Regions from separate parts of the Bacillus sp. 05T21 genome, predicted to be linked through region 1. Evidence: predicted binding sites of a transcription regulator. Region 1 holds the regulator's gene; each other region holds the start of a gene.
What was found. The regulator LexA, encoded in region 1, represses DNA repair genes until DNA is damaged. The targets are predictions, from matches to a motif close to CGAACATATGTTCG.
Positions count from the first base shown of each region.

Region 2: the regulator LexA is predicted to act here: its motif matches at 4,836-4,849, upstream of addB (helicase-exonuclease AddAB subunit AddB).
Region 3: the regulator LexA is predicted to act here: its motif matches at 5,716-5,729, upstream of ruvA (Holliday junction DNA helicase RuvA).
Region 4: the regulator LexA is predicted to act here: its motif matches at 4,272-4,285, upstream of recN (DNA repair protein RecN).

Region 1 covers NZ_JBFTMD010000006.1:240,032-247,606, forward strand. The annotation lists gene AC1DKZ_RS14885 (bifunctional metallophosphatase/5'-nucleotidase) at 1-1,320, shown strand, start outside; gene AC1DKZ_RS14890 (DUF896 domain-containing protein) at 1,362-1,601, opposite strand; gene AC1DKZ_RS14895 (YneB family resolvase-like protein) at 1,647-2,303, opposite strand; gene lexA (transcriptional repressor LexA) at 2,445-3,059, shown strand; gene AC1DKZ_RS14905 (DUF4097 family beta strand repeat-containing protein) at 3,163-3,966, opposite strand; gene AC1DKZ_RS14910 (DUF1700 domain-containing protein) at 3,967-4,509, opposite strand; gene AC1DKZ_RS14915 (PadR family transcriptional regulator) at 4,502-4,825, opposite strand; gene glnA (type I glutamate--ammonia ligase) at 5,119-6,453, opposite strand; gene glnR (transcriptional repressor GlnR) at 6,502-6,891, opposite strand; gene AC1DKZ_RS14930 (methionine gamma-lyase family protein) at 7,066-7,575, opposite strand, start outside.
Region 2 covers NZ_JBFTMD010000002.1:503,074-510,648, forward strand. The annotation lists gene addA (helicase-exonuclease AddAB subunit AddA) at 1-1,298, opposite strand, end outside; gene addB (helicase-exonuclease AddAB subunit AddB) at 1,295-4,810, opposite strand; gene lepB (signal peptidase I) at 4,928-5,491, opposite strand; gene AC1DKZ_RS07575 (TVP38/TMEM64 family protein) at 5,702-6,295, opposite strand; gene AC1DKZ_RS07580 (competence protein ComK) at 6,612-7,193, opposite strand; partial or broken gene AC1DKZ_RS07585 (RNA-guided endonuclease TnpB family protein) at 7,243-7,320, opposite strand.
Region 3 covers NZ_JBFTMD010000001.1:728,298-735,872, forward strand. The annotation lists gene spoVB (stage V sporulation protein B) at 1-101, shown strand, start outside; gene AC1DKZ_RS03870 (DUF421 domain-containing protein) at 131-787, opposite strand; gene AC1DKZ_RS03875 (TIGR04086 family membrane protein) at 891-1,274, shown strand; gene yajC (preprotein translocase subunit YajC) at 1,312-1,572, opposite strand; gene tgt (tRNA guanosine(34) transglycosylase Tgt) at 1,600-2,739, opposite strand; gene queA (tRNA preQ1(34) S-adenosylmethionine ribosyltransferase-isomerase QueA) at 2,752-3,804, opposite strand; gene AC1DKZ_RS03895 (DUF2905 domain-containing protein) at 3,824-4,024, opposite strand; gene ruvB (Holliday junction branch migration DNA helicase RuvB) at 4,021-5,022, opposite strand; gene ruvA (Holliday junction DNA helicase RuvA) at 5,028-5,645, opposite strand; gene AC1DKZ_RS03910 (iron-hydroxamate ABC transporter substrate-binding protein) at 5,835-6,779, shown strand; gene AC1DKZ_RS03915 (BofC C-terminal domain-containing protein) at 6,793-7,308, opposite strand.
Region 4 covers NZ_JBFTMD010000001.1:516,217-523,791, forward strand. The annotation lists gene spo0A (sporulation transcription factor Spo0A) at 1-711, opposite strand, end outside; gene spoIVB (SpoIVB peptidase) at 998-2,290, opposite strand; gene recN (DNA repair protein RecN) at 2,410-4,149, opposite strand; gene argR (arginine repressor ArgR) at 4,419-4,868, opposite strand; gene AC1DKZ_RS02720 (TlyA family RNA methyltransferase) at 5,011-5,850, opposite strand; gene dxs (1-deoxy-D-xylulose-5-phosphate synthase) at 5,854-7,575, opposite strand, start outside.

The DNA of each region.
Region 1 (7,575 bases):
TTAGAGTATGACATTGCAATTATCGGAAATCATGAATTTAATTATGGAATGGATATATTAAATAATGCTGTGGCTACTGCAAATTCCCCTTATCTATCAGCAAACATTTTAGATAAAAACAGAAAAGAACCTTATTTCGGGAAACCATATATAATAAAACATATTGAATCAAATATAAAAATTGCTATTTTAGGGGTGACAACGCATTACATCCCCCATTGGGAACAAGCACATCATATTAAAGATTTACAATTTGAAGATGCATTTGAAACAACAAAAAAATGGGTTTCTTACATCCGTAAACATGAAAAACCAGATTTACTAGTCGTAGCCTATCACGGGGGATTTGAACGTGATTTACAAACCGGAGTACCGACTGAAGTTTTAACAGGTGAAAACCAAGGATATGCAATGTGCCATGAAATTGAAGGCATAGATATTTTACTAACAGGCCACCAACACCGAGAAATCGCTCACACCGTGATTAATGGTGTAACAATTTTACAGACCGGATGCAATGGACACTCAGTTGGAAAAGTAACAGTAACATTCGAAAAAGCAGAACAAAAATGGGTGAAAAAAGAGAGTTATTCAGAGTTATTGCCCGTACAAGGAATTGCGGCAGACCAAGATGTTCTTTCCTTGGTTGCCAATTATGAAGAGAAAACACAAAATTGGCTTGATAAACCTATTGGAATAATTTATGGGGATATGCAAATTTCCGATGCTATGCAAACACGTTTGCAAGACCATCCTTTTATTGAATTCATAAATAAAATACAGATGGATATAGCTAATGTTTCAATTTCTTGTACAAGTTTGTTTCATAATACATCTCCTGGTTTCCCGAAACATGTAACAATGCGTGACATCGTTTCTAATTATATTTATCCAAATACATTAAAAGTAATTAGAATAACCGGAGCGGATATAAAAGATGCTCTCGAACTCTCTGCTTCTTATTTCACATTAAAAGCAGATGGAACCATCATCGTAAACCCTGCCTATATAGAGCCAAAACCACAACACTTTAATTACGATATGTGGGAAGGGATTTCGTATGTATTAAACATTTCAAAACCAATTGGAGAGAGAGTAGAGTCTTTGCAGTATAAAGGCGCTCCTCTTAATATGAATGAAGAATATGACGTTGTTATGAATAATTATCGTGCAAGCGGTGGCGGGAACTTCTTTATGTTTCAAAATAAACCAGTAGTAAAAGACATACCAACAGATATGTCTGAACTTATCGCTAACTATATATTGAAGCATAAAAGGATAGAAGCAACGAAAAATGAAAACTGGAAAGTTATTAAATAACAATTTTAACAAATAAAAAAAAGATGGGCTATGCCCATCTTTTAATTTAATTTTGCATTATCCTGCTTTTTTAAAGCTTTTAATTCCGCCGGTGTAACGTCCGTTCCTTCTTCGTTAACGACTTTAATTCCTTTTAATTCGTTTAACATATTTTGACGAAATCCTTTTAAATATTGTTCACGAAGCGATTGGCGCTCACGTTGTTCTTCTTCAGTTAAGCCTTCAGCTTTTGCTTTTTTCGCTAAGAAGTTAATGCGTTCAATGAGTTCTTGACTTGGCATCTCGAATCCCCCTTCTACTCAAAACTGATTATTATCATACAATAGTTATTCCTCTTTATCAAGCAATTGCTTTGTATATTCTACATACCTTCGATGTACAGTTGCTTTTGAAACATCATGACCAAAACCACGAAGTGTTGCTGCAATTTCTTCAAAAGTTAATTCATTCCGGCGCAAACGTACAATTTCCTCAATTGGCACTTCTTTTTTCTCACGTCCTACGCTTAAATGACGATTTTTCAAATTATTTTCTGGACGAAATCCTTTCTCCACTGCTCTTTGCATGCCACGTTTAATTTTTAAATTGTGGATCTTTCTTTGATACTCTTCAACGATCCCAATTATATTTAGCACCATCGAATCAGAATCTGAAAGCTGTAATTCACCACTATGCGTGTGCGTATAAACTTTTATCCCCTCTTTATGTAAACAATGCATTAATGCAATCTTTGCATTTCCTCTACCAAGACGCGTTTCATCTTGTATAAGTAGTACATCAACTTGTTCATCTCGAATTGTATCTAGCACTTCTAATATGCCATCACGTTCAATTGTATAACCGCTAGCCTGCTCCTCAATTACCTTTGTAACATCCATTTGATAGCGCTCAGCTAAATGCAATAATTCATCTTTTTGACGCAATAATGATGTTTCCTGTTCTTCTTTTGTTGTGCTCACACGTGCATAAATAATTGCATTCATTTTGAACCCTTCTTTCTCACTATATTTTCCTTATAGTGTATCATAAATTTGCCTTTCGTTCGAACTTATGTTTGTAGAATGTTTTTTCGCATGTTATACTTAATAATAAGAAAAATGAAAGAAAACGAGGTGTTAGAAAACATGGAAAAGTTAACGAAACGCCAGCAAGACATTCTCGACTTTATTAAGCTAAAAGTACAAGAAAAAGGATATCCGCCTTCCGTACGTGAAATCGGTCAAGCAGTCGGCCTTGCTTCTAGTTCTACAGTGCACGGACATTTATCACGACTAGAGGAAAAGGGATATATTCGACGCGATCCAACAAAACCACGCGCAATTGAAATTTTAGGTGACAACCGAACGGAAACACAATCTGTTATTCAAGTTCCAATCATCGGAAAAGTTACTGCCGGTTTACCGATTACAGCAGTCGAAAGTGTAGAAGATCACTTCCCACTTCCAGCTAGTATCGTTGCTGGAGCAGATCAAGTGTTTATGTTACGCATTTCTGGAGATAGCATGATTGAAGCCGGTATCTTTGATGGTGATTTAGTTGTTGTTCGCCAACAACAGTCTGCATACAACGGTGAAATTGTAGTTGCTTTAACAGAAGATAACGAAGCAACTGTTAAACGTTTCTATAAAGAAAAAGATCATTTCCGTCTACAACCGGAAAACTCTTCACTAGAACCTATTATTTTAAAACAAGTGTCAGTTATTGGAAAAGTAATTGGCGTATATCGTGATTTACATTAAAAATAATAAAAAGAAGATAATTCCCTTATTTATATAGGTAATTATCTTCTTTTTATATTTTGATAGATTTCCGTTCATTCAAAAGAATGCGTTTCATTAATTATTAACGCGTTTCAATAGTAACATCTCCAGCAGCGGTTTTACCGCTAATCTTTTTACTACCATTACCAATCGTTATATTTTTATTGTCTTCATTAAAAATTGTCACGTCTCCAGCAGCAGTTTGCCCAGTTATAACTGCATCTTGTGGTTTTTCCAATAAAGTAATATCTACATCTCCAGCAGTTGAACTTACCTCTAAATCATATTTAGAATCATGATCAATAATATCTATATCCCCACTAGCCGTTTTTGCTGTTACTTTCCCTGTTACTTTTTTAAAATTCACCTCACCAGCTTTTGTAGACCCCTCCACACTCTTTGCTGTTACATATTTCAAATCCACTTCTCCGGCGAGTGTTTCAACACTTACGCGGTCACTTTTCACATTACTTATTTCTATTTGTCCAGCGGATGAATTTACTTTTATCTCTTGATAAGAACGTTCAGGTACTAATATAGTCAATGTAGGCGTTTGAAATCCGAAATTGTAAAATGAAAAATCAAATGAAACACCTTTTTCTATTTCCCCTATGATTTTTAATGTATCACCATCTTCAGCAATACGAATCTCCTGTTTACTTACGTCTCCTTTTTGCTTTACATAAAAAGAGGAATCAGGAGATTTTTGGACAACAATATCTCCCGCATCTAACTTAACTTCTACATTTTTTAGCGTTTCGTTTTTAATTACGTCCTCTTTATCTCCTTTTTCTGCAGTTTGTACTGCTTTTTCATATGTTTGTGAAATCCCTATTACTCCAATAATGATACAAGCGATAGCTACTAATAATATCTTTTTCATCATCTACTCCCCTTTTATCATTTTGAAGTTCCAGACTACATAGCGTACACATAATCTTTTAAACCACTTCGTACTATAATAAGCTACAATACATAACAACAAACCTACTCCGACAAACGTTATACTAACGAAAAGATCCAACCATATAAAAGTGCCCATAAATACTTTTACAATAACGAAAAATAGTGTCACTACACTAGCAATCCCACCGACCCAAAAGGAAAATATAAAAGCTATAATTGCAACTAACGGGCCTAACACAATAATAAAATTAAACAAACTAAGTCCAACCGCTGCCATGACAGCTCTTGTTATATTCGAAGTCGATGGATCCTTTTTCATCTCATCAAAGCGATACAAAGCAAGCAAGTCTTTCGCAATTACTTTCGGAAAGCCAAGTCCCTTTATTATTTCTGATTCAGTTTTCCCCTCTTCCATCCCAAACTGAAAGTGCTCTTCATAATCAAATAAAATATCTTGTCGCTCTTCTTCTGGTAACTTTCTAAGATGACTTGATAATTCTTTAAGAAACCGTTCTTTACTCATCCCATTCCACCCCTTCAATAATTTCTTGAACACCTTTAGCAAAATCACGCCACTCTGTTACTAATAAAGTAAGTTGCATCTCTCCTTGCTCTGTTAGTTGATAATATTTACGGGGCGGTCCTTCCGTGGATTCTTTTAAATACGTTTGAAAATATCCCTCTTTCGTTAAACGACGTAATAACGGATATACAGAACCTTCCGATATTAAAAATTTATTAGAAATTTGCTGAACAAGTTCATATCCATAACAATCCTTACGTTTTACAAGTGCCAATACACACAGTTCTAACACACCTTTTTTAAACTGAACGTTCAAGGACAATCTCCCTTTCTCATTTTAGTACTATTCAATACACGGTACCTATTATATCCACAATATAACACTTAGTATTGTTTATTGCAAGGTACTATATTTTTCAATACTTAATTTTCGAATTAAATACATCCACACCATATTTCAACTTCCACATTTCCATTCATAGCTAGCACGCATTTTAAATAATCCACATGACTTTTTGCGGGCACCCATCCAATTCATTTCACAAGCCTTTATATTTGCCCACAAATAAAAAAAGCCCTGATACCGTAGTATCAAGGCTTTTTTCTCTCTTAGTATAGAGACATATATTGATCGCGTTCCCATTGGTGAACTTGCGTGCGGAAAATATCCCACTCAATCTCTTTCGCTTCGATGAAGTGCTCAAGTAAATGATCACCTAATGCGCCACATACGATTTCATTAGATTGTAAAGTAACTAACGCTTGCGCTAATGTTGCTGGTAAGTCAACGATACCTGCTTCTTCGCGCTCTTCTTTTGTCATTACGTAGATGTTACGATCTACTGCAGCTGGCGGAGTTAATTTGTTTTTAATTCCGTCAAGACCTGCTGCTAATAATGTAGCCATTACTAAATATGGGTTTGCAGCTGGGTCAACACTACGTACTTCTACGCGTGTACTAATACCACGAGATGCAGGGATACGCACTAATGGACTACGGTTTTGTGCAGACCATGCTACGTAACATGGAGCTTCATATCCAGGTACTAAACGCTTGTAAGAGTTTACAGTTGGGTTTGCTACCGCTGTAAATGCTGGCGCATGTTTTAAAATACCTGCGATGAAGTGACGAGCATCATCACTTAATTGTAAATCACCGTTTTGATCGAAGAATACGTTCTCACCATTTTTAAATAGTGATAAGTTACAGTGCATACCTGAACCGTTCACACCGTATAATGGTTTCGGCATAAATGTTGCGTGTAAACCATGTTTACGAGCAATCGTTCTTACAACAAGCTTGAATGTTTGAATGTCATCACATGAGCGAATTGCATTTGCATATTTAAAGTCAATTTCATGTTGACCTGGCGCAACCTCATGGTGAGATGCTTCAATTTCAAAGCCCATTTCTTCAAGTTCAAGAACGATATCACGACGGCAGTTTTCCCCTAGATCCATCGGCGCAAGGTCGAAGTATCCACCGTTATCGTTTAATTCTAATGTTGGATTTCCTTTTTCATCAACTTTAAATAGGAAGAATTCTGGCTCTGGTCCAAGATTGAAATCTGAGAATCCTAATGATTCCATTTCTTTTAACACACGCTTTAAGTTGTTACGTGGGTCGCCATCAAATGGAGTACCATCAGCATTGTAAATATCACAGATTAAACGAGCTACTTTACCTTTTTCAGCTGTCCAAGGGAAAATTACCCAAGTATCTAAATCCGGATATAAATACATATCAGATTCTTCAATACGTACGAAACCTTCAATAGAAGATCCATCAAACATCATTTTGTTATCAAGAGCTTTTGTTAATTGGCTCACTGGAATTTCTACGTTTTTAATTACCCCTAAAAGGTCCGTAAATTGCAGACGGATATACTTTACATTCTCTTCTTTCGCCAAACGGAAAATATCTTCTTTTGTGTACCTAGCCATTATAAATTCCTCCTTAGTCCCTCTAAACACCTTCAGAATCAGTTATCTTTAGTGAAAAAACCTTGAAATGTCACCTTGTCGCAATGAGGTCCGATTAAATCTACCTGTATGTTGTAGTTCATCTCGAAGAATTTTGCGAAGCTCGGATTTTGAAATTTCTTTCGTTTCTTCTTTTACTTTCACTGCTTCTGTTTGATTTTCTTTCATTTGCAATACTTGTTTAATTCCGGCCATATTTAAGCCTTGATCTAACAAATCTTTAATTTCCAACAATTTATCTACATCGTTAAATGAAAATAATCTACGATTCCCTTTTGTACGGGTTGGAAAAATAAGATTATGCTCTTCATAGTAGCGAATTTGACGTGCAGATAATTGTGTTAAATCCATTACAATACCAATTGGAAACAGCGGAGCAGAACGTCTATCTTCTTTCATTGTTTCAGTTCCTCCTTCGCCTTAACTGTTTCTCATTTTATACCATGTTATGTTTAGTGTCAATAGATGTTAGCTTTTCTTACATGATTTTTTTTGTAAATTTTTTCATTTTTTTCTAATGGCACAAATCATTACTTTCACACGAAAAAAGCTGCCGAAATCGACAGCTTTCCTTTAAGAAATTGTTAATAGTTTTTTTTCAATTAACGCATCAATCGCAGAACAAATCGCAATCTTTACATGCGAATAAGTTAACCCACCTTGCACGTAAGCAACATAAGGCGGACGAATCGGACCATCAGCCGACAGCTCAATACTTGCACCTTGAATAAACGTCCCCGCAGCCATAATTACATCATCTTCATAACCCGGCATATAGTTTGCATATGGAGTGAAATGAGAATTAATTGGAGATGCATATTGAATCGCTTGACAGAACGCAATCATACGATCTTTATCATCAAATTGAACAGACTGAATTAAATCCGTTCTTGGTGCATTCCAAGCTGGTGATGTATTCATCCCTAACTTTTCTAAAAATGCAGCTGTAAAAATCGCACCTTTTAGCGCTTGTCCCGCTACATGCGGCGCTAAGAAGAAACCTTGATACATTTCTTGCAAACTGTATAAAGATGCCCCTGCTTCCGCACCAATCCCTGGAGATGTTAGACGATATGCACACGC
Region 2 (7,575 bases), on a different contig from region 1:
CTCTCGGAATCTTTCGTTACAAATTTAATAATTGATTCCTGTACGAAATTCGTATCTTGATATTCATCGACTAGTACTTCAGCAAATTTATTACGATATTGAAGTGCTACTGCTGACGGCTTCATTTCACCGTCTTCACTTTGCTCGCTTAAAATTTGCAAACAGAAATGCTCTAAATCTGTGAAATCGACCATTCCTTTATCTCGCTTAATCGCTTGGAAACGCTCTGTAAATACTTTTACAAGCTTCACGAGTTTCTCTAATACAGGATGCATATCTTGAAAATCTCGTAAGAAACTTTCGGGTCTGCGGCTAAATAGCTCTTCTTGTAATTTCTTCACTTCATCTTTCGCTTTATTACGAAGAGAATCTACTTGTTTTACAACATCTTCGTTGTAATCACTTTTTTTAATACGCTTTAACGTTTGCCACGATACATTTTGCATCGCTTCATAAACGCTTGTCCACGATCCACGCGCTGCTGAGGATAACGTTCCAAGTAAAGCTAAATCCGCTTGTAAAGTTTCAACGCGAGGCGCTGGACCATCAGGAAGCATTGCGAGTTCAGTCGCCTTACGAATATGCTTTTCCGCTGTTTCAAGCTGAAACTTCACATCTTCTAATAAGTAAGAAGCGTACACTAAATCTTCAATCGTCTTTCCTTCAACGTCGTATGCTTCTACTAATTTATCAAGCCACTTCTCCGGGTTTGGATGCGCTCTTGATTCTGTATGAAGCGCTAAAATCATTCGTTGTAAGTCATCGTCACTACGGTCACTCGTATAACGATCAACTAGTTCAAAGAAAATACTATTATCTTCGATTCCATATTCTTCTTCTAATATGTCATCTAGCACTTCTTCTTTTAATAACTCATTTTCTGTTTGGTTCGCAATACGAAAACGAGGATCGACATCAAGCATGTAATAATATCCTCTAATAACTTGTAAACAAAATGAATGAATTGTAGAAATGGAAGCTTTATTTAATAAGCTAAGCTGCTTTCTTATATGCTGTGAACCTGGCCCATCAATTAATACTTTTTCTAACGCTTCCCCAATTCGATTTTTCATTTCTTGCGCTGCTGCATTCGTAAATGTTACAACGAGCAGGCGGTCGACATCGACTGGATTTTCCTCACTTATAATCTTTTTAATAATACGTTCAACTAATACCGCTGTTTTCCCTGATCCAGCTGCCGCTGCAACTAAAATATCACGTCCGTTCGCTACAACCGCTTTCCACTGGTCATCTGTCCATTGACTACCTTCTGGTTTCTGAGGCCAATTTTCTATCATTCTCCGCCAACCTCCTCTCTAATTTTCTCCATCGCTTCGCTATCTTTCATATCTTTTAACGTACGGAATTGGTTATCTTCAAGTGATTCATCAAACTGACAAACAGATTTGAAGTTACAGAACGTACATGCCGCTTTATTCCCCTTTTTGTAAGGAGCAATATCGATAACACCTTCTGTAATGTCTTTTCCGATGTTTTCAAACGAGTGGTGTACATATTTTTGAAGTACGTTAAACTCTTGTTCACTTGCAATGCTAGAACGCGCACTAAAACTACCATCTTTTTTCAGACCAGCAGAAATAATATCAGAGCTTCCTGTTGAAAGTTTATTATCCATTAAACGCACAACGTCAGCATCTCCTAGTACGAGACCTTTCATTTTAAATTTCTTTAAAATTTCTTTCTCAATTTCTTCTTCAGATGCATCGCCTTTCATCTCAACAATCGGGTTATGAATATGGAAATACAATACACCCGCCGGTGATGCAGTACTGCCCTTTTTCATCCACGTATGTGCATTTGAAGTAACAACATCTAAATACGTTAACATTTGAAGTGCGAGTCCGTAATACACTTCTGTTAAATCTAACGCTTTCGAACTTGATTTATAATCAATAATACGAAGGAACGTACCACACTCATCTTCCGCCTTATCAACACGGTCAATACGGCCAACTACTTCCATCTTCACACCATTTGGCAACGCAAATTCCATTGGTGGAAGAGATCCAGTCCCGCCCATACCGAACGGTACTTCTAAATCAACTGGTACAAATCCACTCGACTTCGCATGTTCACGAAGAATAAGTGACGTACGGAAAATGATTTGTTGTAGTTTTTGCTTTAAATAGAAATGACGGTTCGAACTTAATAAAATTTGTCTTTGTAATAACGGTGCAATTTCTTCTATTACTAAAGCAGAAAGGTGTTCACACTCTTTTATTGATAAATCCGCCCAAGTCCGATTTTCACGTAATAACTTGTCTGCAATTCTCTTCAGCGCTGCATGGAATAACTCACCGATATCTGGCGCATCAAGTTTGAAAATATCACGCTCTCTTAGCGATAAACCGTGCTGAGCAAAATGAGCGTACGCACAGCGATTAAATAGCTCCATACGAGAAACGCTTCCCTTAATTGTATCTCCATATAAATCCCTACTTACATCTGTACTTAGTTTCTGTGCACGATTTCGGTAGAATAAACTTGATAACACACGGCTACTTTTTTGCTTCCATTCATCTGAAGTAACGTAGAAGTTATATACGTCCCACCAAAAGTCTAAATTGCCTTCAAATCCGTAACGCTTCCACGTTTGCAATTGCTGCATGACATAAGACAATGTTACTTCTGGCGTTGCTACATATGAGATTTGTTCCGAACGCGATAAGTCATTTACATCATTCGTAATAAACGATTCTTTCACATCAGGGAACATTCTTTTTATTTTTTTAATAAAACTAGAAGCAAGTAACGTCTTTCCTTCTTCATCCGCAAGCGGACAGGAAATGTATAACTTCTCAGATGCTCTCGTCACCATTTGATACATAACGAACTGTTCTTCTAATAAAGTTTGTCTCGTCGTTGGTGCTAATTCGATACCTGCAGCGGTGAGAACATTTCTTTCCTCATCAGAAAGCATACCTTCATCCATAGGCGCTGCTGGAATCACTCCTTCATTTACTCCAATAATGAACGTCGCTTTAATATCTGATAATCTAGAATGATCAATATTAGCAACTAACACTTGATCTAGTGACGGCGGAATGTTCGCAAATTGAAGTGCCTCAAGACCTGTCGACATAACCTCCGTAAACATTGAAAGGGACATCTTCTCTTCGCCAAGCATCTCAACGAACGTATCAAGAAGATTCATCACTTCTTCCCATACTTGCTCATGGTCTGTCGCAAATAAGAAATCTCCATTTTCTTCTGCACGAGCACGTAATTCTTCTAGTTTTTTCGGAACGTCAAGCTCCTCTAAAAATAAATATACCGCTTCGCACATTTGCATAACTGTTCCAGCACGCTTCAGTCTTTTTTGCATACGAATAACTGGCGTTCTTACAACGTCGCGAAGTCGATTTATTTTCTCTTCCATTTCACGCTCACTGTCTGTTATCATTTCGCTCGCATCATCAAGAGAACGATAACGACGATACATCCACGGATCTTCAGAAGTCCATCTCTTCCCTTGTACACCGTACGCTAAACAGTAGTTTTCAAACTCATCCATCTCTTCGCGCATCGCTTCTTTTCTTACATCTAATGGATATAAAAGCTCTGTTTTCACGCAGCGAAATACTGCATCATAACGCCAATTCCCGCTAATAATCTCGAGTGCAGAACGAATACATTCTACTAGCGGATGATGTGACATTGGGCGTTTTTCATCGATGAAATGTGGGATATTATAATCCGTAAATAACGTTCGCATTACGTCGTAATAACTTTCTCCGTTACGAAGAAGGACTGCGATATCTCGGTAACGATAGTCTTCATCCGCCACAAGTCTTCTAATTTCACGAGCTACACCTTCTACTTCAGCTCGTAAATTAGCTGCTGTACTAATTGTCACACTCGCTTCACCATGATACTTTTCATTCGGATGCGCTTCATAATGTGTTTCTAAATGAGCTAATGCTGGAGAATGAAAACGCGGTTGTTCCATAAGTGGAATTGTTTTTTCAATTTCTATTTTCTCTTCACGCGCTACTTGTTTTATTTTTTCATACGTTAACGTCGTTTCATAAAATAAATCTAGTTCATTCACTGGCTGCGCTAACGTTTTTTCATCTATCGTTAATGTTATTGTTACTCTTGTTCCTAATCTCATTAGCCCTCTAACGATTTCTAGCTCTTGAGGAGAAAATGAATGGAATCCATCTATATAAATTTCCGCGTCTTTTACATACTCAGAGTCTGAAAGCTTCTCAATTAATAATTGTAAGTAGTCTTCTGAATCTAAATACTTTCCGATTAAAGCACGTTCAAAATCATCATATAGTAACTGTAAATCATACACTTTATTCGCTAGTAGCTTTTGCTCTGCACTACTGCTATGTGTGTCTAATTGTTGCCACATTTCATATACGTTAGACGGCGTCACATTGTAACGTTTAAACTCAGCAATCATACTACCAAGATGTTCAAAGAAACCGTTTTGCTCCGCTGCTTTTTGAAACACAGATAGTCCATCTTTACGAGATTCTACAATTTTACGAAGCAACATATGTACACCAGCTTCATCAATATGAAGACGACTCGCTCCGCCAACTTCTTGCAGCACCTTCCACGCTAATCGCGAAAAACTAAAAACTTGTGCCCGAATAGAACCTCTTACATCTTCGCTCCCAATTAACGCCTGCTGCGTTTGGAATGTCATCTGTTCTGGCACAAGATATAATATTGTTTTCCCTCTTGGGCGCTGTTTTAACTCTTCTTGCACTTCGTGTAAACAAAGTGTACTTTTTCCACTTCCAGCTCTACCAATCACAAATCGAAGTGACATGTAACCCCACCTTTCACTTACATAACGAACGTTAGTTTGCTATCACAATTGTATTATAGGACGATAAAAAAGACAAACATACTCGTTTGTCTTTTCCTTATACTTCATTTTATTATATCAGCCTTTTGAAAAATTCGTTTGTACCTCTTGAATCGGCCAATATCGTAAATCAACTTTACCGACAACTGTATCAGCTTTCACAAAGCCGAAGTGCCTACTATCCCAACTACCAAGGCGGTTGTCACCAACTACAAAAATAGAACCGGGTGGTACAAACTTTTCTTTCGTTAATTCTTCTAATTTAAAATCACCTGTTAATTGCCGTCCATTCGTCTCTTTCTTATACGTCTCTAAATAAGGTTCCTCCACGAATTGTCCGTTTATATATAATTTATCATGCTTATATTCGATATGATCCCCAGGTAAACCGATAATTCGCTTTACATAGTCCTCTTTTTTATTCGCATGAAAAACGACGACATCAAATCGATTCAAGTCCCCTACTTGATAACTCACCTTATTCACAACGAGCATATTTCCATCTTGCAATGTCGGCATCATTGACTTCCCCTCTACAACGTACGTTGAAAAGAAAAACGTTCGAAAAAATACAGCTAATAGTACACCAATTAAAATTGTTCTTATCCACTCTAGCCCTTCTTTTTTCAAAGTTTTCTTCATTCGCTTCTCCCCTCGCCCTTTAATAATGAAGCTTGCATTTATAAAGTGAAACTTAATCGGTGGGGGTTTTGTTCATCCCCCACCGATTATTAGCCCGCACCAATCGGGCATTTACGGGCAGTTTGATCTCCCACCTAACTTCTTTGCTTCAGTCGAATTTTTTGGTGGGAGTTTTATTGCCCTCAAATAGCGGGACAAAGAAGACTTTTCCTACTGTAGTTCTAACTTTACTTCAATTTTTTTACCGACATACCATAAAATAAAAATAACAACGCCCACAATAACCGATTTCACCGGCTTATGAATAAATGACACTAAATCATGACCGATATACGTTAAAATAAAGATCATAACAAGCTTTCCAAATGCTAATGCTAGTCCAAACTGTTTTACGCTAATGCGAGATAAACCAGCTACAACGTTTATAAGCGCAGATGGTGTGAACGGAAAACAAAATATAACAAAGATTGGCGCGAACCCTTTTCTTTCAATCCATCCCATCGCTTTTCGCACTCTCTCATGCTTATTTACAAAAGAAAAGAAACGACTTCTTCCAAAGCTACGAATAATGAAAAATACAAGCATTGCACCAATTACTGACCCAATCCATGAATAAAGAAAACCGAACCAAAAACCAAATGCAACAGCATTCGCCAACACAAACACAATGAGTGGCAATGCCGGAATAAGCGCCTCTATCATCGGTAAGCCAATACCGAGAAGCGGTCCGAACGCACGATAACTTTCAACAATATGATCCATATTTTCTGGTGAAAAATACTCTTTGATTGTTTGAAAATCCATTCTACACTTTACCCCTTTACTCTAATTACTACCTCTACTGTATCATCGCTTAAATGAAAGAGGAAATGGTAGATACGACATATGGAGATGTATTTATTAAAGTTTCCATATCATTCGCTAGAATTCCTTCATTATTATGCTATAATAATCTTTCAATATTCGACAAGGTTTGTTGTACGTTTGGTTGTTTGAGGAACAATATTTTTTGATAATTTTTTCGGTAATCTTCTGAATACATCGACTACAATTTGATTTTTATCGACTTTCCGACAAAAACAGACAAATAAAAAGGATGAGTCTCCCCATCCTTTCCCTCTCACACTTCGCCTTCCTTCACAAAATACACTTTCTCATATGCTGGTGTTAATTTAGATTCTTCATTTTTATCAATCTCTTTAAAGCAAGGATTTCCTTGTTTTTTCTTACGATCTTCATACTCTGTCCGTAATTTCGCTGTACGATTTTGCTGATTTTCAAAGCTACTTTTTGACATTTCTAGTTTCACAGCGAAACCATTTATAAATCTAATAATAAGATTTCCATCTTTTAATTCTTTATTATCTTCAATATGAAAATGAGACAACCACGCACACTCTTTTCGAGAATAAGAATACGTAGGGAAAAAATAAAGTTGATCTGTCGGGCTAATTGCGATAGGAGCTTTATGTGTAATACGAGTTAACTCCTTCGTTCCTTCTTTTCTTCCAAAGAAACTAGAACCATGCTTCCGGCAGCTTCTCTCTATAATATCAAGAGGCTTTTGAAATACGAAAAAAGAATCTTCCATTTCAACAATTCGCGTAACAACTTTCTTTTCTCCTAGAACAACAGGAAGTAAGGCCATTGTATTTTTGCTTACAACATAGTTTTCGACATAACGTTCTACTTTACTTTCCATAGTCTACTGTCTGCTACTACAAATATAGGCAAATGTATATCCTTAAAGTATGTAGTTTTTGCACGCTAAGAATACTTTTATCTATACTCGCTCTTTTGTTAGTAACAGATTTTTCACCTCTCTTTTTTTAATTTTCGATTGCTATTTAATTTCCCTTCTTCATTTCCCTTTTATAGTAGCACCTACGAAAAGGAAATGGTTTACATTCCACGATTCTTTACAAATACTTATAATAAATCAAATATAATACAAATCTGTTAATAATGATATGTGAATATTAAAGGAATAATCTGTATAAAAAAAAGGATTCTATATACGAAAAAAGAATTTATATCATTTGTAATATGTTTAACACATTCCCCTTTTCATATAATTACAGCAA
Region 3 (7,575 bases), on a different contig from region 1:
CAACAATCGTTTATATCGTTCTCCTCTTCGTTTTCAAACTCATTCGAAAAGAAGAATTAAGTCGTCTCCCTATCATTCGGAAACTTTCATTTTTGAAGTAAGCAGGCTTGCCATTCAAAATGGTAAGCCTCTAATTTTCTTTCAAATCAACGAAAAACTGTCCATTTTGAAAACTACAATATAAAATCTGTTTCACATCTTTATAACCTAAGTTATTCAGTTTCTCAACGAGCCACCCATCTGTATGTTCAATCATTTGCAAATGATTGTATTGAATTTCTCCATCAATAATTAGTGGGAGTGTAAAAATTGGTGTATCATTTTTGCTCTTTTTACTTTTTTGTTTTTGAAAGACAGACAACTTTCCAGATGGTTCTAAAATAGCGTATTCTACATCACGCACATCTCCGATTCCTTGCTCACGTAGTTGCATCAATAAATCATCTATGTTATATCGCTGCTTCCGCATCTTTTTTTCATCAATTTTACCTGCATTCACAAGAATCGCAGGCTCCCCTTCTATTAAATGCCGAAAACGCTGGAACTTTAAAGAAATGACCGACAAAATGATTTGTATACACATAAGAAAAGTCATTGGAACTAATTGATGCCAAAGTGATTTATCTGTATTTTCAATTGCCACTACAGCCATTTCACCGAGCATAATGAATACAACTAAATCTAATACACTTAATTCTCCAATTTCACGTTTACCCATAAGACGAAAAATAATTAAAATGATTATATACAAAAGCATTGTTCGTCCGATTATTGATACCCATTCCATTTCTACATCCCCTTTTTTTACTTATAGGCTCCCCTACAAAAAAGAAACTAGTCTAACTTAAACAAAATGAAAATATGCTTGTATTAAAAAGGGGGAATGCATAATGGATGGAACGAAAAAATTATCGAGCGCAATCGGCTTCGGTATTATTACCCTATTAATCCTCGCATCTATTACAAGTATGGTCATGGCTCTTTTATTAAAATTTACGAATATTAATGAAGGGACATTAGTAATTATTATTTTTATAATAGCCCTTCTGTCTATGCTTATGTCTGGATTTATTGCTGGTAAAAAGGCACAAGGAAAAGGATGGCTAGTAGGTTTCACAACAGGCCTTACATTCGCTATTCTCGTCTTTCTCGTTAACTATTTAGGCTTCTCTCAAACTTTATCGAACTCACAGTTACTCTACCAATTAGCATTAATGGGTGCGAGTACACTCGGAGGTATTTTCGGTGTAAATATGTCAAAACAAAATAGTTAAAAAAAGGCCCTGCACATTTCATGCAGGGCCTTCATCATTAGTTTTTCACAACTTCACGAATCGCATTGCGATCGAAAGTTAAGTGTGCACCACCAGATTTAACAACAATTTTTGTTTCATCCACTGATTCGATTGTAGCGTGTAAACCACCGATTGTTACGATAGCATCACCTTTTTTGATTTCATTTTGCATTTGTGCAACTGCTTTTTGACGCTTTTGTTGCGGGCGAATTAATAAGAAATAGAAAATCGCAAACATCGCAACAATCATAACGATATTCATCATACCTGCATTCATCTTGTGTTCCTCCTTTTAAATTATGTATTAGAAGTTTTTAGCATTCGGTTTATTAAAGCCATACTGTTCAAAGAACTCTTCGCGGAAATCGCCAAGACGGTCTTCACGAATAGCTTGTCTCACCTGCTCCATTAAGTTTAACAGAAAATGAAGGTTGTGATAAGACGTTAAACGAATTCCGAACGTTTCATCACATTTCATTAAGTGACGAATGTACGCACGAGAATAGTTTTTACATGTGTAGCAATCACAGTTCGGATCAAGCGGCCCGAAGTCTCTAGCGAATTTCGCATTTTTCACAACTAAGCGACCTTCACTTGTCATACATGTACCATTTCGAGCGATACGAGTTGGAAGTACGCAGTCAAACATATCAACACCGCGAATCGCACCATCAATTAACGAGTCAGGAGAACCTACACCCATTAAGTAACGTGGTTTATCATCAGGAAGAAGTGGTGTTGTAAACTCAAGAACACGATTCATAATATCCTTCGGTTCACCAACAGATAGACCGCCTATAGCATAGCCAGGGAAGTCCATTGAAACAAGATCTTTCGCACTTTGACGACGAAGCTCTTCAAACTCCCCGCCCTGTACAATACCGAATAAACCTTGATCTTGTGGACGTTCATGCGCCTTTAGGCAACGCTCTGCCCAGCGGCTTGTACGCTCTACAGACTTTTTCATGTATTCAAAAGTAGCAGGGAACGGTGGACACTCATCAAATGCCATCATGATATCTGAACCTAATGCATTTTGGATTTCCATCGCCTTTTCTGGAGATAAGAATAATTTATCGCCATTTAAGTGATTGCGGAAATGAACACCTTCCTCTTCAATGCGTCGGAAATCACTTAAGCTAAATACTTGGAATCCACCTGAATCCGTTAAGATTGCACGATCCCAGTTCATAAACTTATGCAAGCCACCTGCTTCACGAATAATTTCGTGGCCTGGACGTAGCCATAAATGATACGTATTGCTTAAAATAATGCCAGAATCCATTGCTTTTAATTCTTCTGGTGACATTGTTTTAACTGTTGCAAGTGTACCAACTGGCATAAATGTCGGTGTATCAAATGAGCCGTGTGGCGTGTGCACTCGACCTAAACGCGCACCCGTTTGTTTACAAGTTTTAATAAATTCATAACGAATTGCTGTCATAATTTACTCCTTTTATTTGTTTCTCATTTTAGCGTGAGATGCAACGAACATCGCATCACCGAAACTAAAGAAACGATATTTTTCTTTTACTGCTTCATTATAAGCATGAAGTACATTATCTCTATTTGAAAATGCACTTACAAGCATAATTAATGTTGATTTCGGCAAATGGAAGTTTGTAATTAAACCATCAATTGCTTTAAATTCATATCCTGGGTACATAAAAATATCTGTCCAGCCAGAAGCTGCGCAAAGCTTACCACTATGATCTGTCGCAATCGTTTCTAACGTACGTGTTGATGTCGTACCTACAGTAATAATACGGCCGCCATCCTCTTTCACGCGGTTTAATAAAGCCGCAGTCTCTTCAGACATATGGTAATACTCTGCGTGCATATGATGCTCTTCAATAGTATCTGCAGAAACTGGTCTAAATGTTCCAAGTCCTACATGGAGTGTAATGAATGCTAACCCGACGCCTTTTTGCTTCAATTTCTCAAGTAACTCTTCTGTAAAGTGAAGGCCAGCCGTCGGTGCTGCTGCTGAACCGATTTCCTTCGCATATACCGTTTGATAACGATCGCGATCTTCTAGCGTCTCTTTAATATATGGAGGAAGTGGCATTTCTCCAAGCTCGTCTAAAATTTCATAAAAGATGCCGTCATATGAAAACTCAAGTTGACGCCCACCTTGATCTGCTGTTCCAATGCAAGTTGCTTTTAACTTTCCTTCACCAAAAGAGATGACAGTTCCTTCTTTTACACGCTTCGCTGGCTTTATAAGCGTTTCCCACTTATCGCCTTCCTCTTGTTTCAAAAGAAGCACTTCAATGTGTGCACCTGTATCTTCTTTCACACCGTGCAAGCGAGCTGGCATCACTTTCGTTTCATTTAAAACTAAGCAATCCCCCTCTTGTAAGTAAGAAAGAATGTCCGTAAAATGTTTATGCTCAATATCTCCTGTTTCACGGTCTAACACCATCAATCTTGATGTTTCACGCTCTTCAAGCGGAATTTGTGCAATGAGTTCTTCTGGTAAATGAAAATCAAACAGATTAATATCCATAACTGTATCCACCTATTTCTTATTTGAATCGATTTATTATATACATAATGAAAGATAATGCAATACTTAACACAATACATGTAATGATAGGAAAATAAAAGGTAACGTTACCTTTTTTCACAAAAATATCGCCTGGAAGCCTTCCTATGAACTTCCAAGCTAATCCAACAACAATGAGCAAAATACCAGCTGTAATAAGCAGCTTTGGCATCTCCGTCATACTTTTGGCATCTCCATTCCGAAATGCTCATATGCAAGCGGTGTTACGATCCGACCTCTTGGCGTTCTTTGTAAAAAGCCAATTTGTAATAAATACGGTTCATACACATCTTCAATCGTATGCGATTCTTCTCCAATCGTTGCTGAAACAGTTTCTAATCCAACTGGACCACCGCGGAACTTTTCAATAATACCAAGCAGTAATTTATGGTCGATATGATCAAGTCCTAATTTATCTACTTGTAATAGTTCTAACGCCATTTGTGTAATTTCCATCGCAATCGTTCCGTCACTGCGAACTTGTGCGAAGTCACGTACACGTCGTAATAGACGATTCGCAATACGAGGTGTACCACGGGCACGTCTTGCAATTTCTAATGCTGCTAACGAATCTATTTCAACTTCAAACACTTCTGCTGTACGTTCTACAATCGCAGAAAGCTGATCTACTGTATAGTACTCTAATCGTGAAAGTACACCGAAACGGTCACGAAGTGGTGCTGATAATGCACCTGCACGCGTCGTTGCCCCAACTAGCGTAAATGGAGGTAAATCTAGACGTACAGAGCGAGCTGACGGTCCTTTCCCAATAACGATATCAAGGCAAAAGTCTTCCATCGCTGGGTATAGCACTTCTTCAATAGATCTATGCAAACGATGAATTTCATCAATAAATAATACATCTCCTGGCTGAAGTGCTGTTAATACAGCCGCTAAATCTCCTGGTCTTTCAATTGCGGGACCTGACGTCGTTCGAATGTTAACACCCATTTCATTGGCAATAATATTCGCAAGCGTCGTTTTACCAAGTCCAGGTGGGCCATATAAAAGTACGTGATCTAACGTTTCTTCACGCATTTTCGCCGCTTCAATAAACACTTCTAAATTATGTTTCGCTTTATCTTGGCCAATATACTGACGGAGCGTCTGTGGCCGTAATGAATACTCTAAATCCGCATCTTCGTATCCAGATTCCCCTGAAAGGAGACGTTCGTCCATTATACTCACCTCTTACCATTTAGTAAAAGACTAAGTGCCTTTTTAATATATTGATCCGTCGTTAGTGATTCTTTTAATAACTCTGGTACAACGCGAGAGACTTCTCGTTCTGCATAGCCAAGTGCACGCAGTGCCTCCAGTGCTTCATCAAGTTCAACTGATGAACCTTTCTTCGCATCAAAACTTTCAGTATCTGAGAACAAATCAACAAACGCATCTGGTACAACATCTGCTAGTTTTCCTTTTAAATCTAAAATCATTTGGCGCGCTGTTTTCTTTCCGACGCCTGGGAACTTCACTAAGAACTTCTCATCTTCATGTTCAATCGCTTGAACGACCTGTCCGGTTTGACCAGAAGCTAAAATTGCAAGAGCACCTTTTGGTCCAATCCCCGATACACCTAACAATTTTGTAAATAATAAACGCTCTTCACGTGTTTTAAACCCGTAAAGTGCCATAATATCTTCTCTCACATAATGATATGTATAGACACGGATTTCTTGCTTACTTCTTTGAAATACATACGGATTTGGTGTGAAAATTTGATAACCAATTCCATTATGGTCAATTACGACATATTCCGGTCCTACATACTCCACGTAACCTGTAACATATTCAAACAAAATACGATCTCTCCCTCTCAAATCATGTATTCCATTTTAACATATTTAACAATAGAAAAGCGAGACTGCCCCAACAAATGTTCCCCGTTTACAATTTCCGTTTTTTTCTATTGACATAAATACAAAAAGAACATTAATATACAGAAGTCGATAATGATTATCAATATTAATTAAAGGAGTTACATCAGGATGAAACAAAAGCTATTTATTTTATTTACTATTATGCTAGTTGTTCTTTCTATCGTTGGCTGTTCTTCTCAAAAAGAAGAAGCAAAAGCAAAAGAACAACCGAAAACAAAAGTTGTAAAACATGCTAAAGGGGAATCAACAATTCCAGCTAATCCAAAGAGAATTGTTGATTTATCTGGATCAACAGAGGAATTATTAATCCTTGGACATAAACCTGTTGGCACAGCAAACACATATAAAGATAAAATCCAAAATCACTTAACGGACAAGCTAGACGGGGTAAAGGCAGTCGGCTGGTACTGGGCACCTAAAGTTGACCTAGAGGCTGTTACAGCTTTAAAACCAGACTTAATTATTTTAAACAATCGTCAATTGAAAATTTATGATCAACTAGAAAAAGTGGCACCGACAGTTGTTCTAGAAACAAATCTAGAAGACTGGCGCGGTAAGTTTAAAGAAGTAGGTAAACTATTTGGCGAAGAAAAGAAAGCCGACAAATGGATTGCAGATTACGATAAAAAAGCAGACTCTTTATCTAAAAAAATTAAAGAGAAAACAAAAGATGAGAACTTTATGTTCGTTGCAGTAACACCACAAAACTTCCGTGTATACGGTAGCTTCGGATATGGTGACATCATCTTTAACGACTTAAAACTTCCAGCAACAAAAGGCACAGATTTAAAACAAACGATGGCACAAGTATCACTTGAAGGCCTTGTTGCATTCCAGCCTGATCAAATGTTTATTGTAAACTTCGGCGGAGAAGCTGATAAAGTGTACGAAGACTATAAAAACAGTGCGGTTTGGAAAGATAATAAAGCAGTAAAAAACAATCACGTATATGAAGTATCGAATGAAATCTTCAATACGAAAGCATTCAATCCAATCGGAAAAGATATGCTAATTGATGAAATCGCAAAAGAGATTTTAGCTAAGAATAAATAAGAAAAAAAGCAGCTCACCCTGAGCTGCTTTTTTTCTTATTTTGCACTGCGTACTGCTTCATTTTTTCGATTGTCTTTACAAAACCTTCTTTTGATTTTATGCGAATACCACGTTTCAATTCCGCACGCTCATAACTTTCAAGCTTTTTCATATCAATTTGAAAGAAGGAATGGATCGCGTTATCACTTTTCGGTACCCCTTTAAAAATTTGCAATATCCCTTCCTCTGAAACACCAAAATAACCGCTCGTTTTCAGTAAAGGAGAAATATCATCAACTTTCCTTTGTAATACGATTTGCACATCATCACGATCAACAAGTTGCCATTCTTTATATTGCTGCAAAAACTTTTCTAAATCCGCTACTTTTTCTGTCAGTATTTCCTCGCTTACTTCTCCATCAACATACATACGCTCTAATAAAATTGTAACTTCAGGTACTTTTTCTGTTATTTCTGCCCTCACATCGGATCCATAAGCTAAGCAAAACATCACAACAAAAGCTTGCACTGCAATTAGCATCCATTTCATTTCCGTTCACCTCTTCTAGGCAAAATCATACTTTCATTTGTAGCTTTTCCGGAAATGGGGGTTTTATCCATATAAACAATAGCATTAAATTTCTAAGGAAAATAAAAAATGCAGATAAGGGTTAATCCTCATCTGCATGTATCATTTACTTTTATATAAAATGAAAGACGCCTGCAAAGCAGGCGTCTGATGCGTTTACGGCGAAAGACCAGGCGACCACATTCGCGTGTTTAGCACTTAAGCATATCTCTCGACTTACGTAAATTA
Region 4 (7,575 bases), on a different contig from region 1:
TACAGTATAACCAAATAAGGACGAAATAGAATCAATATTCCCACGGCTCCAAGCTACTTCAATTGCGTGACGGATTGCGCGCTCGACACGGCTTGCTGTTGTATTATATTTCTTTGCAATATCTGGATATAATACTTTCGTAATAGATCCTAGTAATTCGATATCATTGTACACCATAGAGATTGCTTCTCGTAAGTACATGTACCCTTTAATATGAGCGGGTACACCAATTTCATGAATGATACTTGTAATACTCGCATCTAAGTTTTTCGGTTTTCCATCGATCGTTGTTGCTGATCGGAAAGATGGTAATGGACGTTTAATAGTAGCACTTTCCTTACCACTAACTTGACGAATATGACTTGTTAAATTCTCCATATCAAATGGTTTTAATATGAAATATGATGCCCCTAAATCAACCGCTTTTTTCGTCACATCTTCTTGTCCGAATGCTGTCAACATAATAACGCTAGGTTGTCTTAATCTTTCAATATGTCGCATTTTCTCTAGCACAGCTAGACCATCTAAATGTGGCATAATAATGTCTAAAACGAGTATATCAGGCTGCTTTTCTTTCAATAAGTTTAAACATTCTTGACCATTGTAAGCAATTCCGATAACTTCCATATCATCTTGGGCAGCAACATAACTCTCTAGCATCGATACCAATTCTTTATTATCATCCACAAGACATACTTTAATTTTCTCCACAGTTTTTCCTCCCTTACCGAATCGATTCTTCCGACATGTGTAAGCTTCTAGGCTACATGAATTGTTCGACAATTGTGTGAAAATTCCCTTTAAAGTTTCTTACTTTCCGATAAAATCACAAAAAAATATGTTTATCGTTCATTTTTTTACTTTCGCAACACATTCCATCATAGAATTACAGCGAAACGTTCAACCCTTTGCTTATATCTTACAACAAAAAACAGCTCTTGCGGAGCTTTTACAAAATTTCAACGAATTTTTCAAAAGAAAAGCGAGCTAATATGTATTAGCTCGCTTTTTTCTCTTGATCATAAATATTAATTCCAGCCTCATGTAACATCCATTCAATATGAACACCGTATCCTGACGTTGGATCATTTACAAATACATGTGTAACCGCACCAATTACTTTCCCATTTTGTACAATCGGACTTCCACTCATTCCTTGTACAATACCACCTGTTTTTGCTAGTAAACGTTTATCTGTCACTTTTATAACCATACCTTTTGTAGCTGGGAACTTTTGTGGTACCGTACTAACAACTTCAATATCAAACGCTTCCACCTTATCTTGATCAATAACTGTTAATATTTTCGCTGGCCCTTCTTTTACTTGATGGGATAATGCGATAGGCATTGCTTTATCCATTATGCCGTTTGTCATATCTGTATTTAATTTCCCAAAAATACCATACGGGCTATTTATTGTAATATTACCAATCACTTCACGATCCGGTGAAAATCTTGCTAATTTTTCTCCCGGGTTCCCGTGACTTCCTCTTTCAATAGACGTTACTGTCGAACGCATAATTTGTCCATCTTCTACTTGAATTGGCTTTTTTGTATCATTATCGGAAATTACATGACCAAGCGCTCCATATTTCATAGAATCTGGATGTACAAATGTCATCGTTCCGATACCAGCTGCTGAATCACGAATATACAGTCCAATTCGGTAAGAGGATTCACCATTGTCTTTTTGTGGTGTTAGCTTAGCACGAATATATTTTCCATCTCTTAATAAAACAAGATTAAGCGGTTCACCTGTTTCTCCACTATTATGAATAAATGGTGCTACATCACTCATTCTTTCAATTGTTTTACCATTGATTTCAGTAATCATATCTCCAATCTGTACACCAGCTGTTTCACCAGGAGATATTTTACCCTTTTCAGTTTGAATTAAATGATGGCCTACAACAAGTACACCTTTTGTGTTCAATTTTACACCAATCGATTGTCCACCTGGAATAACTTTAAAATCTTTTAATACTTTCACATTTACTTTTTTCACTGGAAAACCAGCAAGTTGAAACACCATATCAGCTTCACCATTTTGGTGAGAATTTACCATAAGTTCTTGTTCATTTGAACTTACAGTAAATACATTACGATTTGTAGATGCAGCCTTAAAAACTGGTAATGATGCTATTTCTGATTGTTGTCCTTCAAAAACAACAAGTTGCTTCGGCGATGAAATAAACGTTCGAAGCGGTTTAAAACATCCAATAAAAACTAGAGAAACAAGGAGACAAAGACCTATTATTTTTCGAAATCTTTCTAATTTCAATTTGTTCACTCTCCTCGCTCCTACCCCACATTCAGCCTCTTGGCTTCACTTTTTAATCTCTCCTTGCAGCGCTTTATTTATAACCGGAAGAATTAAGAAATCGTCATTTGAGAAAAAAAAGCTATCCATTACTGGATAGCCTCTGCTGTCTGTTTGAAATGATGCGCTTGCGTAAGTAACTCTTTCGCATGCTCTGTCGTTAAATCTGTAATTTCAACACCAGAAATCATTCGAGCAATTTCTGTTACTTTTTCATCCGTACTTAACACAGTAACCGATGTAATCGTACGATCATTCGCCACTTGTTTTCTAATAAATAAATGAGAGTCCGCCATTGAAGCTACTTGAGGTAAGTGCGTAATACAAAGTACTTGCGAGTTTACTGATACACGATAAATTTTTTCCGCAATAGCCTGTGCAACCCGACCACTCACACCCGTATCCACTTCATCAAAAATAACAGATGCAACACCTTGATGCTTAGAAAAAATGCTTTTTAAAGCTAAAATAATACGAGATAACTCTCCGCCAGAAGCGACCTTTGAAAGTGGCTTTAACGGTTCACCCGGATTCGTTGAAATATAAAATTCCACATGATCGTAGCCATCCGCCGTAAGTTTTACCGGTGTTCCTTCCACGAGAGGTTCTTCTACATTTCCTACCCTCTTCATAATTCTCACTTCAAATTTCGTTTTTTCCATATATAGTTCTTTTAATTCTTGATGAATAGCGCTTGTAAGATGATCTGCAAGCTCATGACGCATAGTACTTAACAACGTTGCTTCTTTTACAATAACACCTTCTAATTTCGTTAACTGCTTTCTCGTCGTTTCAATATGTACGTCTTTATTTTCAATCGTAAAAATTTCTTGTTCAATTTTATCAGCATACGCTAAAATCTCTTCTACAGTATTTCCATACTTTCTCTTTAACATACGGATTTCATTCAAACGTGTTTCAATTTCATCTAGACGTTTCGGATCATATTCCATCATATCTAATTTTTCTCTAAGCTGGTATGCAACTTCTTCTAATAAGTAATAACTATTTGCAATAGAATCATGATTTTCTTGATACGCTTCATCTAAGTGCGTAATACTCTCCATTTGTCCCATTGCATTTCTTACGTGATCCAATCCCTGTCCGTCCCCACTTAACGAACGATACGCATCTCCTAATGCTTTATAAATCTTTTCAAAATTGGAGATTTTTAATCGTTCCTCAGTCAATTCATATTCTTCATCCATTTTTAAATCCGCCTTACGAATTTCTTCATGTTGGAATTGAATTAAATCTAGACGATGGGCCATTTGTTGTTCATTTTCACTTAAAGATTTCAGCTGTTTTTTTAACTTCTCATAGTCTGTATATACATTTTGATATATGCCCAATTGTTTAACAATGCGATTTCCATCAAAATGATCAAGCATAAACATATGACGCTCTTCATTCATTAAATCTTGTGTTTCATGCTGTCCATGAATATCAACTAGCGTTTTTCCAATCTCTTTTAATATGCTGAGTGTAACAAGTTTCCCATTTACACGACAGACACTTTTTCCGTTCGCAGCGATGTCACGCTTCAAAATAATCATGCCATCTTCTATTTCTATATCTAACTCTTCTGCCTTTGCGATACATGGATGTTTGTCATCTTCTACATAGAATAAGCCTTCTATCTCAGCCTTTTCTGTTCCATATCGAACAAATTCTGCTGAACCACGGCCACCAACAAGCAAACTAATTGCATCAATAATAATGGATTTTCCAGCTCCTGTTTCACCACTTAAAACGGTTAAACCTTTTTGAAAAGAAATATTTAATGCCTCAATAATAGCAAAGTTTCTGATCGATAATTCCGATAACAATGCCCCATTCACCTCGTTATAAACTAATCCCCTATTAAGGGCTTTTCTCAGTATTCTTCATTCAAATAGTTATACTATATGTTTGTATGTATAAATTACTCTTCTAACCCGCTCCATTGTACCAAACATTCGTTTTACGGGTCAATCCACCTATTTTCTAACTTCATTCAAAAAAATAATGTATTGTATTTGAAAATCCGTATTTTTCGCCAATAAAAATATCTTGTTTACTTTCCACTTTACAGAGGAAAGTAAACAAGATTTTTCTGTTAAAGCATATTTAAGAAACGATCAGAGACAACACCTGTATCTTCAGGTGTACGGCAAATAATTAAGCAAGTATCATCACCACAAATGGTTCCGACGATCTCATCCCACTCTAAATGATCAATGAGTGCCCCAAGTGAATGAGCGTTACCAGGCAATGTTTTTAGCACAAGCATATGTCCTGCCGTGTCTAATTTTACAAATGAATCCACTAGATTTCGTTTTAATTTTTGCAACGGATTAAATCGTTGATCTGCTGGCAAGCTATATTTATAGCGGCCATCATGTAATGGCACCTTCACTAAGTGCAGTTCTTTAATATCGCGCGATACTGTTGCTTGCGTTACATTAAACCCCACATTACGTAAAATATCAACTAGTTCATCTTGTGTTTCAATTTCTTTGTTAGCAATAATTTCCCTGATTTTAATATGGCGCTGACCTTTATTCATACATTTGCACCTCACACTATCTCTTACCATAGTTTAAACATTGGTATACTTCATTTATTTATGTTACCGTATAATCCATTACTTGTACACAATTGTTTTTACAATCATTATACGATTACAACAAAAAGAGGAACAACATATGTCATTCCCCTTTCCCTTTTTGTTTTAGAACATCATGTGCTTCTGTAACAACTTGCTCAATAGAAACCGGAGAATGATTTTCGCCATTCTCACGCTCACCGTGCCACTTTAGATGAATTAAAAATTCAATATTTCCATCCCCGCCTGTAATTGGTGAGAATGTTAAACCTTCGATATTATAGCCTTCCTTAAGAGCAAAATCGACAATCATTTCCACGACAGCTTCATGTACTTTTCTATCACGAACAATGCCTTTTTTCCCGACTTGTTCTCGTCCAGCTTCAAACTGAGGTTTAATCAATGCAGCTACATCACCATTTGGCATAAGCATTGTTTTTAAAACCGGCAATATAAGCCTTAATGATATAAATGAAACATCAATACTTGCAAACTGCGGTAAACCACGCTCTAAATCTGCCGGTGTCACGTAACGGAAGTTCGTTCGTTCCATCACAACAACACGCTCATCTTGACGCAATTTCCACGCAAGTTGATTATATCCTACATCTAATGCGTAGGATAACTTCGCCCCATTTTGAAGCGCACAGTCTGTAAAACCACCAGTTGATGAACCAATATCTATCATAACCTTATCTTGTAAATCAAGTTGAAATGTTTCTAATGCCTTTTCAAGCTTATAACCACCACGGCTTACATACGGCATGACTTGCCCTTTCACCGTAATCTCCGTATCTTGTGAGATTTTCTCCCCTGGCTTATCGAGTCTCATTTCATTCGCATATACAAGACCTGCCATAACAGCACGTTTAGCCTTCTCACGCGTTTCTATAAGTCCTCGCTCTACTAATAGTACATCTACTCTTTCTTTTTTTACGCTCATTTGTTACGCCCTTTTTTGTTTTGATGGAATCATTGTATGAATACGGTCTACAACAGCATCTGTCGTTAAACCAATTTCTTCTAACAGTTTTGTTACACTACCATGCTCTATGAAGCGATCAGGAATACCCATTCGTTCAATTAAAGCACTATGGTATCCGTTCTCAGAAGCAAATTCAACTACTCCCGTTCCAAAGCCACCGATTAAACAAGCCTCTTCAATCGTTAAAATCGGTATATTTTTCCCTAAAAGCTCATGTAAATATGCTTCGTCCATCGGCTTAATAAAGCGAGCATTCACTACTTTCACTGATACTCCAGCTTGTTCAAGACGCTCAGCTGCTTCCATTGCCATCGGGATTGTCGTACCAAACGTTAAAATTGCTGCTTGTGTGCCTTCTTTTAACGTTTCCCATGTACCGATTGGAATCGCCTTTAATTCTTCATCCATTTGAACGCCAAGTCCATTTCCGCGTGCATAACGTAAAGCAATCGGTCCATCTTCGTATTGCATCGCTGTATATACTAAATGTTGACCTTCATTTTCATCTTTCGGCATCATAAGCACCATATTCGGCAAGTGACGTAAAAACGCGATGTCAAATACACCTTGATGCGTTTCACCGTCTGCTCCTACTAATCCAGAGCGATCTATTCCAATGAAAACATTTAAATTCTGGCGACAAATATCATGAACAACTTGGTCATATGCTCTTTGTAAAAATGTTGAATAAATTGCTAAGAACGGCTTCATCCCTTGTGTTGCCATACCAGCTGCCATTGTTGTAGCATGCTGCTCTGCAATACCTACATCAATCATGCGATCCGGAAATTCTTTTTGGAATTTCTCAAGTTTCGATCCAACAGGCATTGCAGGCGTAATTGCAACGATACGTTCATCCGTTCTCGCTAGCTTAAGCACTGTTTCACTAACAACAGCACTCCATGCTGGTGCAACTTCTTTCGGTTTAACGAAGTCACCTGACTCAATTTTATACGGTCCTGTTCCGTGCCAAGTTCCAATAACGTCACTTTCAGCTGGTTTATAACCTTTTCCTTTTTTCGTAATAACATGAACAAGTACTGGGCCTTTTGTTTTCTTTGCATATTGCAACGTTTCGAATAACTTTTCATAATCATGCCCATCGACCGGACCTAAATATGTAAAGCCTAATTCTTCAAAAAAGACGCCTGATACTAGTAAATATTTTAGACTATCTTTTATTTTCTCTGCTGTCGCAGCAACTTTCCCGCCGACTGCTGGGATTTTCTTCAATATATACTCTAGTTCATCTTTTACCCAATGGTACTTCCCTGCGGTACGTAAACGACCAAGTACATTATGAAGTGCACCGACGTTTGGTGCAATTGACATTTCATTGTCATTCAAAATAACAATCATGTCCGTTTTTTCATGCCCAATGTGGTTCAATGCCTCTAAAGCCATTCCGCCTGTTAATGCACCATCGCCAATGATTGGTATAACGTATTCTTCCGTTTTCTTTAAATCACGTGCTAGAGCCATTCCCATTGCAGCAGATAACGACGTTGAACTATGACCAGTTTCCCAAACATCATGCTCACTCTCACAGCGTTTTGGAAAACCACATAGACCTTGGTATTGCCTTAATGTGCCGAATTCTTTCGCACGCCCTGTTAAAATTTTATGTACATAGGATTGATGTCCTACGTCCCATAAAAACTTATCTTTCGGACTATCAAATAA